3 regions of the Oceanimonas sp. CAM02 genome follow, and region 3 is predicted to be linked to each of the others. Evidence: predicted binding sites of a transcription regulator. Region 3 holds the regulator's gene; each other region holds the start of a gene.

Region 1 (3,280 bases), on a different contig from region 3:
GACCGGCGAACACTGGCTGGCCAGCGATGCCCAGGCACTGGGGCTGGTGGACTCATTGCAAACCAGCAGCGATTACCTGCTGGCGCAAAGTAGCGATAAACGCATTATCAGTCTGAACTTTAAGCCCAAACAAAGCCTGAAGGACAAGTTTGGCAAGGCGGCAGAAATGGGTGTCAGCCGGGCACTGATGAAGCTCTATGAGGCGGGGCAGCGGCCCTTCAGCTGATTTAATTCAGGGAATAGGGATTAGTGGCCATTCCCTATTCCCTGCAGTTTACCGTTGAAACGGGTACACGGATCCCAGTTCAAGAATTTGGGTGAGTTCATCCAGAGCCGCGCGGGATTCCTCCAGCAGCGCCGGATCGCGCAGATCGTTCGGGTGCAGCCTGTCGCGGTAATGGCGCTGTACCCAGCCGGTAAGGCGGCCATACAGGCGATCATTCATCAGGCAGGCGGGATTTACCGCATTCAGCTGGGCCCGGTTCATGGCCACCCGCAGGCGCAGGCAGGCAGGGCCGCCCCCGTTTTGCATGCTTTGTTTTACGTCCATAAAGCGCACTTCCCGTATGGGGGTATTCATGGCCAGCAACCGCTTAAGATAGGCGTTTACGCTGGGCGTGCCGGCGCACTCTGTGGGCGCAATCAGCGCCATATGGCCTGGCTTCAGGGTAACCAGCTGCGTATTGAACAGGTAGCTTTTTACCGCATCTGCCACCGGCACCTCGTCATTTTTTACTTCAATAAAATGCAGCTCAGTATCGGGCAGTTTGCGCCGCACTTCTGCCTGCATGCCCTGAGTATCAAGAAAAGCCTGCTGATGGTAAAACAGCACATTGCCGTTACCCACGGCAATGACGTCATTATGAAACACACCCTGATCAATCACTGCAGGGTTTTGCTGAATAAAAACCGTCTTGCACTCACTCAGCCCATGCAGGCGGGCCACGGCCCGTGAGGCTTCCAGTGTCTGGCGGGCAGGAAAGCGGCGCGGTGCCGGTGCCCCGGGCTGATGGGCCCGGCGGCCATAGACAAATAGTTCAAGCCCGTGGCCCTGCTCATTATGCAGCCGGGTGTGGTTTGCAGCGCCTTCGTCACCGAAGTCGTCATGGGCGGGCAGGGCCTGGTGATGACAAAAATGGGCTTCGTCGGCAAACACACTGCGCAATATACGGCCAGTCACCTCATGCTCAATGGAGCGGTGAAACTTGTTAACCAGATTGGCAGGAGTAAAGTGCACGCGGCCATCAAGTGTATCGGCACCGGGTGAAACGGTGGCGGCGTTGGCGGTCCACATGGCTGATGCGGAGCTGCAGGCCGCCAGCAAATGGGGGGCCTCACGAAAGGCGCTGTCCAGTACTTGTGCATCAGTGCCGGCAAAGCCCAGCCGGCGCAGTGTGTCTGTGTCGGGGCGGGCCTGCGGAGCCAGCACTCCCTGCACCAGCCCCATGTCGGCCAGGGCCTTCATTTTGCTCAGTCCCTGCAGGGCGGCCTCCCGCGGATGCGACATGCTTTTAGCATGACGATTGGATGCCACATTACCCCATGAAAGTCCGGCATAGTTATGAGTGGGACCTACCAGACCATCGAAGTTCGCTTCCTGTTCAATCATGATAATCTCCTTGAAATCCTGGCGTTGACCAATAAAAGATGCTGCGCACTGCCATTATATTTAGATTTTTATCAAGGTTGTAACTCAAATGTGACAAAGCCACCAGGGGCAGGAATAATGATGCATAAAAAGCGGGCGAACAGGCGACCTGAATAAAAAAGCAGTTGATTCCTGTCTCTATGAGGGCGTTAATAAATAAATATAAATTCACTGAATTTTTTTCAGGCCCGCGCCCGGCTGGTTTGCTTTTTATGACGATATCACTTATACAGCCGTCATTACCGTGCCACAGACCCGCCCGACCGGGGCCGAACCTTAAGGATTTTAACGCGCTTTATGAGCAAATCTCTCGTTATTGTGGAATCGCCCGCCAAAGCCAAGACCATCAACAAGTACCTGGGCAGGAACTATGTGGTCAAATCCAGTGTCGGCCATGTTCGGGACTTGCCGACCGCCGGTTCAGCCAATGGTAAAAAGCCGGCCGCGCGCAAAACCGATACCAAAAGTCTGAGCCCGGAAGAAAAGGCCCGACTGAAAAAGGAAAAGGATCACAAGGCGCTGATCGCCCGTATGGGGGTTGATCCTGAGCACGGCTGGCAGGCCAACTATCAGGTATTGCCGGGTAAGGAAAAGGTGGTCAATGAGCTTCAGGCACTGGCCGAAAAGGCTGACACCATCTACCTTGCAACGGATTTGGACCGCGAAGGAGAAGCCATTGCCTGGCACCTGAAGGAGCTGATTGGTGGTGATGACAGCCGCTTCAAGCGGGTGGTGTTCAATGAGATCACCAAATCTGCCATTCAGGATGCTTTCAGCCAGCCGTCGGAGCTGAACCTGAACCGGGTAAATGCTCAGCAGGCCCGTCGTTTTCTCGATCGGGTCGTGGGCTATATGGTATCGCCACTGTTGTGGAAAAAGGTTGCCAGAGGCTTGTCGGCCGGCCGGGTGCAGTCGGTAGCGGTGCGGCTGATTGTGGAAAAAGAACGGGAAATCAAGGCTTTTGTGCCTGAAGAATACTGGGATATTCAGGCTGCGCTGAGCAATGAACAAAAGCTGGCGTTGTCCATGATGGTCGCCAAATACCAGGGCAAGGAGTTTCGGCCCACCAATGAGGCCGACGCCATGGCAGCGGTGGATGCGCTGCGTGCGGGTACCTTTACCGTGGCCAGCCGGGAAGACAGACCCACCCAGAGCAAGCCGCCGGCCCCCTTTATTACGTCAACTTTGCAGCAGGCAGCCAGCACTCGGCTAAGCTACGGTGTCAAGCGCACCATGATGCTGGCCCAGCGCCTGTATGAAGCCGGTTACATCACCTATATGCGTACCGACTCCACCAACCTGAGTCAGGAAGCGGTGGCCTCGGTGCGTGATTTTATTGAGCAGCAGCACGGCAGGGATTATCTGCCCGAGTCACCCAATGTCTACGGTGCCAAGGCTAACGCCCAGGAAGCCCACGAAGCCATTCGTCCGTCCGACGTCACTCTGTCTGCGGAGCAGCTCGATGGCATGGAGGCTGATGCCAAGCGACTTTACGATCTTATCTGGCGTCAGTTTGTGGCCTGTCAGATGACGCCGGCGAAATACGACAGCAGCACCATTACGGTCACCTCCGGTGACTATGAGCTGAAAGCCCGGGGACGTATTCTGCGCTTCGCCGGCTGGACCCGCGTG
Region 2 (3,280 bases), on a different contig from region 3:
GCCCAAGGTAGAAGGCAAGGATGACGTGACCGGTGAAGAGCTGGTGATCCGCGCCGACGACGAAGAAGCCACCGTGCGCAAGCGTCTGGCGGTGTATCATGAGCAAACGGCTCCGCTTATCGATTATTACAAACAAGAAGCCGACGCCGGTCGTACCAAACACCATAAGGTAGACGGTACCCAGTCTGTTGAAGCGGTAAGCCGCGAGCTGACTGACATTTTGGCATAACGCTTTTATGATATAAGCCGGACCTGTTAAGGTCCGGCTTTTTGTTGTTGATAAAAGGCAGGTAACAAGGTGAAAGCAGGCGTTTTACTGGTGAATCTGGGCACGCCTTCCGCGCCAACCTCGGCGGCGGTAAAGGCCTTTCTCAGTGAGTTTCTGCACGATTACCGGGTAGTGGATTTACCCCGTTCACTCTGGTGTCCGTTATTGCATGGCATTATTCTGCCGTTCCGCTCGCCCAAGGTTGCCAAATTGTATCAGGGTATCTGGTGGCCGGAAGGCTCACCACTGATGGTGGTGAGCAAGCGTCAGCAGGCGGGTTTGCAACAGGCACTGCAAGATGAAGGGATCGACATGCCGGTGGCGCTGGGCATGAGCTACGGCGAGCCGTCCATTGAGTCGGCCTGGCAACAGCTGAAAGAGCAGGGCGTAGGCAAAGTGATAGTCTTGCCCCTGTATCCGCAATATTCAGTCAGTACCACGGCCTCTGTGTTTGACAGCTGGGCCAAACTGATGAAAAAAGAGCGGCTGGTGCCTGCGCTGCGTTTTGTGCACGACTACCATGATTTCAGTGGTTATATCTCGGCGCTGGCTGATTCGGTGCGCAGTCACTGGGAGCAACATGGCCGCGGCGACATGCTGCTGTTGTCTTACCATGGTATTCCCAAGCGCTTTGAAAACGAAGGTGACCCTTACGGACAGCAGTGTCATCGCACGTCAGAGCTGCTGGCCGCAGAGCTGGGGCTGGAGCCCCACCAGTGGCGTACTACCTTTCAGTCCCGCTTTGGCCGGGAAGAATGGCTGCAGCCTTACACTGACAAAACCATGGAAAAGCTGCCGAAAGAAGGCATTAAAAAGCTGGATGTGATCTGCCCGGCATTTTCGGCAGATTGTCTGGAAACCCTGGAAGAGATTGCCGGTGAGAACAAGGAGATTTTTCTCAAGGCAGGCGGCGAGCAATATCATTATATTCCGGCCCTGAACGACAATCCGGCCCATATTCGCATGCTGATGGATCTGGTGCGCCGCGAGCTGGTGTAAGCCAGACAGGGGGCAAAACCTGAAAAACCGGCGTTGCTTTAATAGCAACGCCGGTTTTTTTTATGGGCCGAAGGTTCAGTGCAGCGGGCTGGCTGGCACTGCCGGCCCGATCACAAAAAGGCGTCCGCTGGCTTGCCGGTTGCGCAAAAAGGCTCCATCTTGCTCTTGCCAGCATACCACGGCGGCAATGGCAGGACTGGCCAGCGCGCGTTGTAGCTGAGCGGCATTCAGCTGCCGGGCATCAATAACGCGGGCAGGGTTCAGGCCAGTGGCAGCCAGGGTTTTACGGCACAGCCGGCCGGGTGCATTGGCAATCACAATCCAGCCGGTGCTGGTCTGGCTGAGGGCCACCAGCCGGGACAGCTCGCCCGCCTGAGAGGCTGTGGAGTGGGTGACACAACTGCGTGAAGAAGTACGGCTGTGTGCTGCCTGATTGCGGGTTAATGAAAGGTTCATCATGGTTCGCCCCTGCCTGTTGCTTTACTGTTTATATATACAGTATTCGTGCGGGGCGCTTTGGTCAATATTTAACTGTATAAATTTACAGTTGTGGAGGGTGCAATGGATAAAACCCAACTGGAACGCATGGATATTCATATGGTGCTGAGCATAGTCAATGAGAAGCTGCGTATAGAATGCGACAGCCTGGATGCACTCTTGTCACGCTATGAACTGGACGGTGGCTGGCTGGCGGCGCGCATGGCCCAGATTGGCTATCGTTACGACAGCCACAGCAATCAGTTTCGGGGTGCCTGCAAATAAGCGGCTGTTGCTTGAACTCACGACACCGGACTGACATAGTCCGGTTTTTTATTGGCAGGAGAACACAATGGACGCAAATTTCTGGCACGAGCGCTGGCAAGCCGCCCGCATCGGCTTTCACCAAAGTGACATTAATGCCCACCTGCAACAATGCTGGGAGCACACCGATGCCGAGGCTGGTAATGAAGTGCTGGTGCCGCTGTGCGGTAAAAGTCTGGATATGCGCTGGCTGGCAGAGCAGGGCCATGCGGTGGCCGGCTTTGAGCTGTCGCCGCTGGCGGTAAAAGACTTTTTTGCTGAAACGGGTTTAACGCCCTCCTGTAAAGAAGAAGGACCGTTTTTATGCTGGCAGCAGGGGCCGTTCAGCCTGTATGAAGGCGACTTTTTCAAGGCCAGTGAACTTGGGCTGCAGTTTAAACTGGCCTACGACAGAGCTGCCCTGATTGCTCTGCCACCCGACATGCGACCCGCTTATGCCGAGCAGTTGGCACAACTGATGGAGAGAGGCGGCCGGGTACTGATGGTTACGGTGAAGCACGACGCCCGTGACGATCAAACTCCGCCGTTTTCGGTGCCCGAGGCTGAGGTGCGTGCTTTGTTTGAGTCACTGTTCGAGGTAACACTGCTGGAGCATACCTCTGCCGGTGCTCAGCACAGACGGGTGGCCTCAGGTGAATGCAGCTATTTTGATGAACTGTGTTTTTTGCTTACTCGGCGCTAAGTAGTTGTTAATTCAGTGTGCGATCAGGTTAACAGAATGGGATTGAGAGCCCGTTTTGGCGTTTTTATTAGTGTAATATTCCGATGTGTGCTTTCAGCATGAAATCTTTATCTGTAAAATAACTATTCATTACGCGCTTAATCCTGTGCGGTATTATGCGCAAATGTTGGTCTTTTTATGCATTGGTTGCCGTTTGCATAGCAACATGGCAAGGAGTATTCATGGAAAAAACGCTGGCGGGCCAGAGTGGTGGCATACGCAACTGGCTGATGTTTTTGCTGCCGTCCCTGGCAGGTATTTTGCTGTTTATGACGCCGGTAGCCTGGCAGGGCGACATCACCATCATGATAGCGGTGCTGGCCCAAAGCGTGCAGGGCGCGCTGGCGGATCAGTTGCCGGCTGTGGTCACCGGTCTGATTGTATTTTCTGCTCTGCTCACTCTGTTTGTTACCCTAGTCAAGCCTGCCCGTGTCCTGAATAGTGCCTTTCTGAACACCTTGTTCAATGTGCGTCCGGTCTGGTTGCTAAGC
Region 3 (3,280 bases):
CACGCCTTTTGAACTGACCGGCCTGACACCAACCCAGTATCAGCAGCTGGCTGCACATGCGGGGCTGGCCGCCACCGAGCCGGCCACCATGCCCTGGGCCCGTCGCTCCGCCCTCAGCACCGGCCAGGCCAGCGTGCTGGTAACCGAACTGTTTTTGCCGAATTCGGCCCCTTATCAGGATTTAGTATGACCACCCTGACGTCTTCTTCCCGCCCGCGCTGGCGCGCCTATATGGCGCTGGCCCGTCTCGACAAGCCCATCGGTACCCTGCTGCTGCTGTGGCCCACTCTGTGGGCGCTGTGGATAGCCGCCGAAGGCATGCCCTCACTCTGGCTGCTTGTCGTGTTTGTAGCGGGCGTTTTTTCCATGCGCTCTGCCGGCTGTGTGATCAACGACTATGCCGACCGGCATATCGACGGCCATGTAAAACGCACTCATGCCCGGCCGCTGCCTTCGGGAGAGCTGACCGAGCGCCAGGCCTTGAGCTTTTTTGCTCTGCTGGTGGGCATCTCCTTTGTGCTGGTGCTCACCACCAACCTGTTTACCATAGGACTGGCCTTTGCCGGCTTGTTCTGGGCGGCGCTCTATCCCTTTATGAAGCGCTACACCCATCTGCCCCAGCTGTTTCTGGGCATTGCTTTTTCCTGGGCCATTCCCATGGCCTTTGCCGCTGCCAGCAATGAGCTGCCCGCCGGGCTCTGGTTGCTGTTTGCCGCCAACCTCACCTGGACCATTGCCTACGACACCATGTATGCCATGGTAGACAGAGACGACGACCTCAAAATTGGCGTTAAATCCACCGCCATTCTATTTGGCCGGCACGACAAGCTCATAGTGGGCCTGCTGCAGCTGGCCACCCTTTTTCTGCTGGTTGCCGCCGGCCGGACCTTTGAACTGGGCGCGCCCTTTTACTGGGGCTTGCTGGTTGCCGCCGGCCTGTTTGTGTATCAGCAACGGCTGATCCGCGACCGGGAGCGCATGCCCTGCTTTCGCGCCTTTCTTAACAACAACCACGCCGGCATGGCCATCTTCGCCGGCCTGGTACTGGCACTGTGGTAAATAAAGCGGGACTTTGATTTTGCTCGAAGTGGCAGTGGGGCTTGCCGTAGCCGACCATAAAACGCCATGGATGGCATTTTCGAAGGTCTTGTAGCGTGTCGGCGGAGTGGAACCGCACTGCCGCTTCGCACTGCGGGGCTTGCTCTGTGCTGATTACTGGATATACTGACAGTTAACTGTATAAACAGACAGGTCTCATCATGAAAGCCCTAACTCCCCGCCAGTCTCAGGTGCTGGACATCATCAAGGATCATATTCAGCAAACCGGCATGCCACCCACCCGAGTGGAAATCGCCAAGGTGCTGGGGTTCAAGTCTGCCAATGCCGCCGAAGAACACCTCAAGGCCCTGGCCAAAAAGGGCGTGATTGAAATGATGCCCGGCACGTCACGGGGCATTCGTCTCGCCGGTGAAGAAGCAGAGCAAGAGCCGGGCCTGCCGCTGATTGGCCGGGTGGCCGCCGGCGAACCCATACTGGCGCAGCAACACATAGAAAGCCACTATCAGCTCGATCCGGGCCTGTTTCATCCGTCGGCCGACTTTCTGCTGCGGGTGCAGGGCATGAGCATGAAAAACATCGGCATTATGGACGGCGATCTGCTGGCAGTGCACAAGGTGCAGGAAGCCCGCAACGGCCAGGTAGTAGTGGCCCGCCTCGACGACGAAGTCACCGTAAAGCGCTTTCAGCGCAAGGGCAACAAGGTCAGCCTGTTGCCCGAAAATGAAGAGCTCTCACCCATTGAAGTAGATCTGCGCACTCAGGAACTGATTATTGAAGGCCTGGCCGTAGGCGTGATTCGCAACGGCGACTTCTGAGCCGCTTCTTGATTCGGCAGGCCGCTGTCTCATCATGGCCTGCCAATCCCCAATCCCCAATCCCCAATCCCCAATCCCCAATCCCCAATCCCCAATCCCCAATCCCCAATCCCCAATCTCCGCTTTTACATTTTACATTTTCTTAACTGCTGCTTTACTTAAAACACCGAATGGAAGCATGTAGTCATTTGGGTAAAACCGCCGAGTACTCCGGTTTACAGGATGAAACAATTGGGGGTGCACGTGAAGCCTATTCTGCCGCTGTGGCCATTACTGGCCGTTATGCCTGCACAAGCGCAAACACGCCTTAACATGACCGAAGGGGTCACCGATATCAGCCAGCAGGTATACGGGCTGCACATGACCATTCTGGCCATTTGCGCCGTTATTGGCCTGGTGGTGTTCGGCATTATGTTCTGGGCCATGATCCATCACCGCAAATCCAAAGGGGCCCGGGCGGCCCAGTTTCACGAAAGCACCAGGGTCGAAATTCTCTGGACCCTTATTCCCTTCGTTATTCTTATCGCCATGGCAGTGCCCGCCACCAAAACCCTGGTGGCCATGGAAGACGCGTCCGAGTCGGATCTCACCGTCCAGATCACCGGCTCCCAATGGAAATGGCACTACAAATATTTTAATGAAGGCGTCGAGTTCTACAGCCTGCTGGCCACCATGCCCGAGCAGATTCAGGGGCAAATCAACAAGGGCGAAAATTACCTGCTGGAAGTGGATCAGCCCCTGGTGCTGCCCACGGATCGCAAGGTGCGTTTTCTGATCACCTCCGACGACGTAATCCACTCCTGGTGGATGCCTGCTTTTGCGGTAAAAAAGGACGCCGTGCCCGGTTTTATTAATGAAGCCTGGACCCGCATCAATGAGCCCGGCCTTTATCGCGGCCAGTGCGCCGAGCTGTGCGGCAAGGATCACGGCTTTATGCCTATCGTCGTTGATGCCCGCGCGCCGGAAGAGTTTGACGGCTGGCTGGCTCAGCTGAAAACCGAGCAGGCCGAGGCTAAAGCTGCCGAGCAGGATCTGCTGGGCATGGAAATGAGCATGGAAGAATTGATGACCCTGGGTGAACAGGTATATCAGAAAGCCTGCGCCGCCTGTCATCAGCCCGGCGGCACCGGCCTGCCCGGTGTGTTTCCGGCGCTCAAGAGCAGTGAGCTGGTGCTGAACGACCGCGCCGCCCATATAGATATAGTGCTGTACGGCAAGGCCGGTACCGCCATGCAGAGCTTTGACAAACAGCTGACGCTGAAAGAGCTGGCAGCGGTCATCACCTATGAGCGTAACGCCTGGGGCAACAACACCGGTGACTTGGTGCAGCCCAAAGACATTGATCAGGCCCGGCAGGGACAATAGGGGGCAGCATGACACAGATGGATCGCACGGAAACCGCCGAC

The links. The regulator LexA, encoded in region 3, represses DNA repair genes until DNA is damaged. The targets are predictions, from matches to a motif close to ANCTGTNTNNNNANACAGNT.
Region 1: astB (N-succinylarginine dihydrolase) is a predicted target of LexA. The motif match lies at 1,756-1,775, and genes of this name have one in related genera.
Region 2: R0I78_RS06115 (DUF4250 domain-containing protein) is a predicted target of LexA. The motif match lies at 1,797-1,816, and genes of this name have one in related genera.

Annotation. Positions count from the first base shown of each region.
Region 1 covers NZ_JAWJBK010000030.1:28,986-32,265, forward strand. The annotation lists gene sohB (protease SohB) at 1-226, shown strand, start outside; gene astB (N-succinylarginine dihydrolase) at 275-1,609, opposite strand; gene topA (type I DNA topoisomerase) at 1,946-3,280, shown strand, end outside.
Region 2 covers NZ_JAWJBK010000021.1:30,874-34,153, reverse strand. The annotation lists gene adk (adenylate kinase) at 1-229, shown strand, start outside; gene hemH (ferrochelatase) at 299-1,267, shown strand; gene R0I78_RS06120 (cell division inhibitor) at 1,343-1,726, opposite strand; gene R0I78_RS06115 (DUF4250 domain-containing protein) at 1,829-2,029, shown strand; gene R0I78_RS06110 (thiopurine S-methyltransferase) at 2,097-2,750, shown strand; gene R0I78_RS06105 (YjiH family protein) at 2,972-3,280, shown strand, end outside.
Region 3 covers NZ_JAWJBK010000035.1:21,533-24,812, reverse strand. The annotation lists gene R0I78_RS13015 (chorismate--pyruvate lyase family protein) at 1-190, shown strand, start outside; gene ubiA (4-hydroxybenzoate octaprenyltransferase) at 187-1,059, shown strand; gene lexA (transcriptional repressor LexA) at 1,260-1,874, shown strand; gene coxB (cytochrome c oxidase subunit II) at 2,097-3,239, shown strand; gene ctaD (cytochrome c oxidase subunit I) at 3,257-3,280, shown strand, end outside.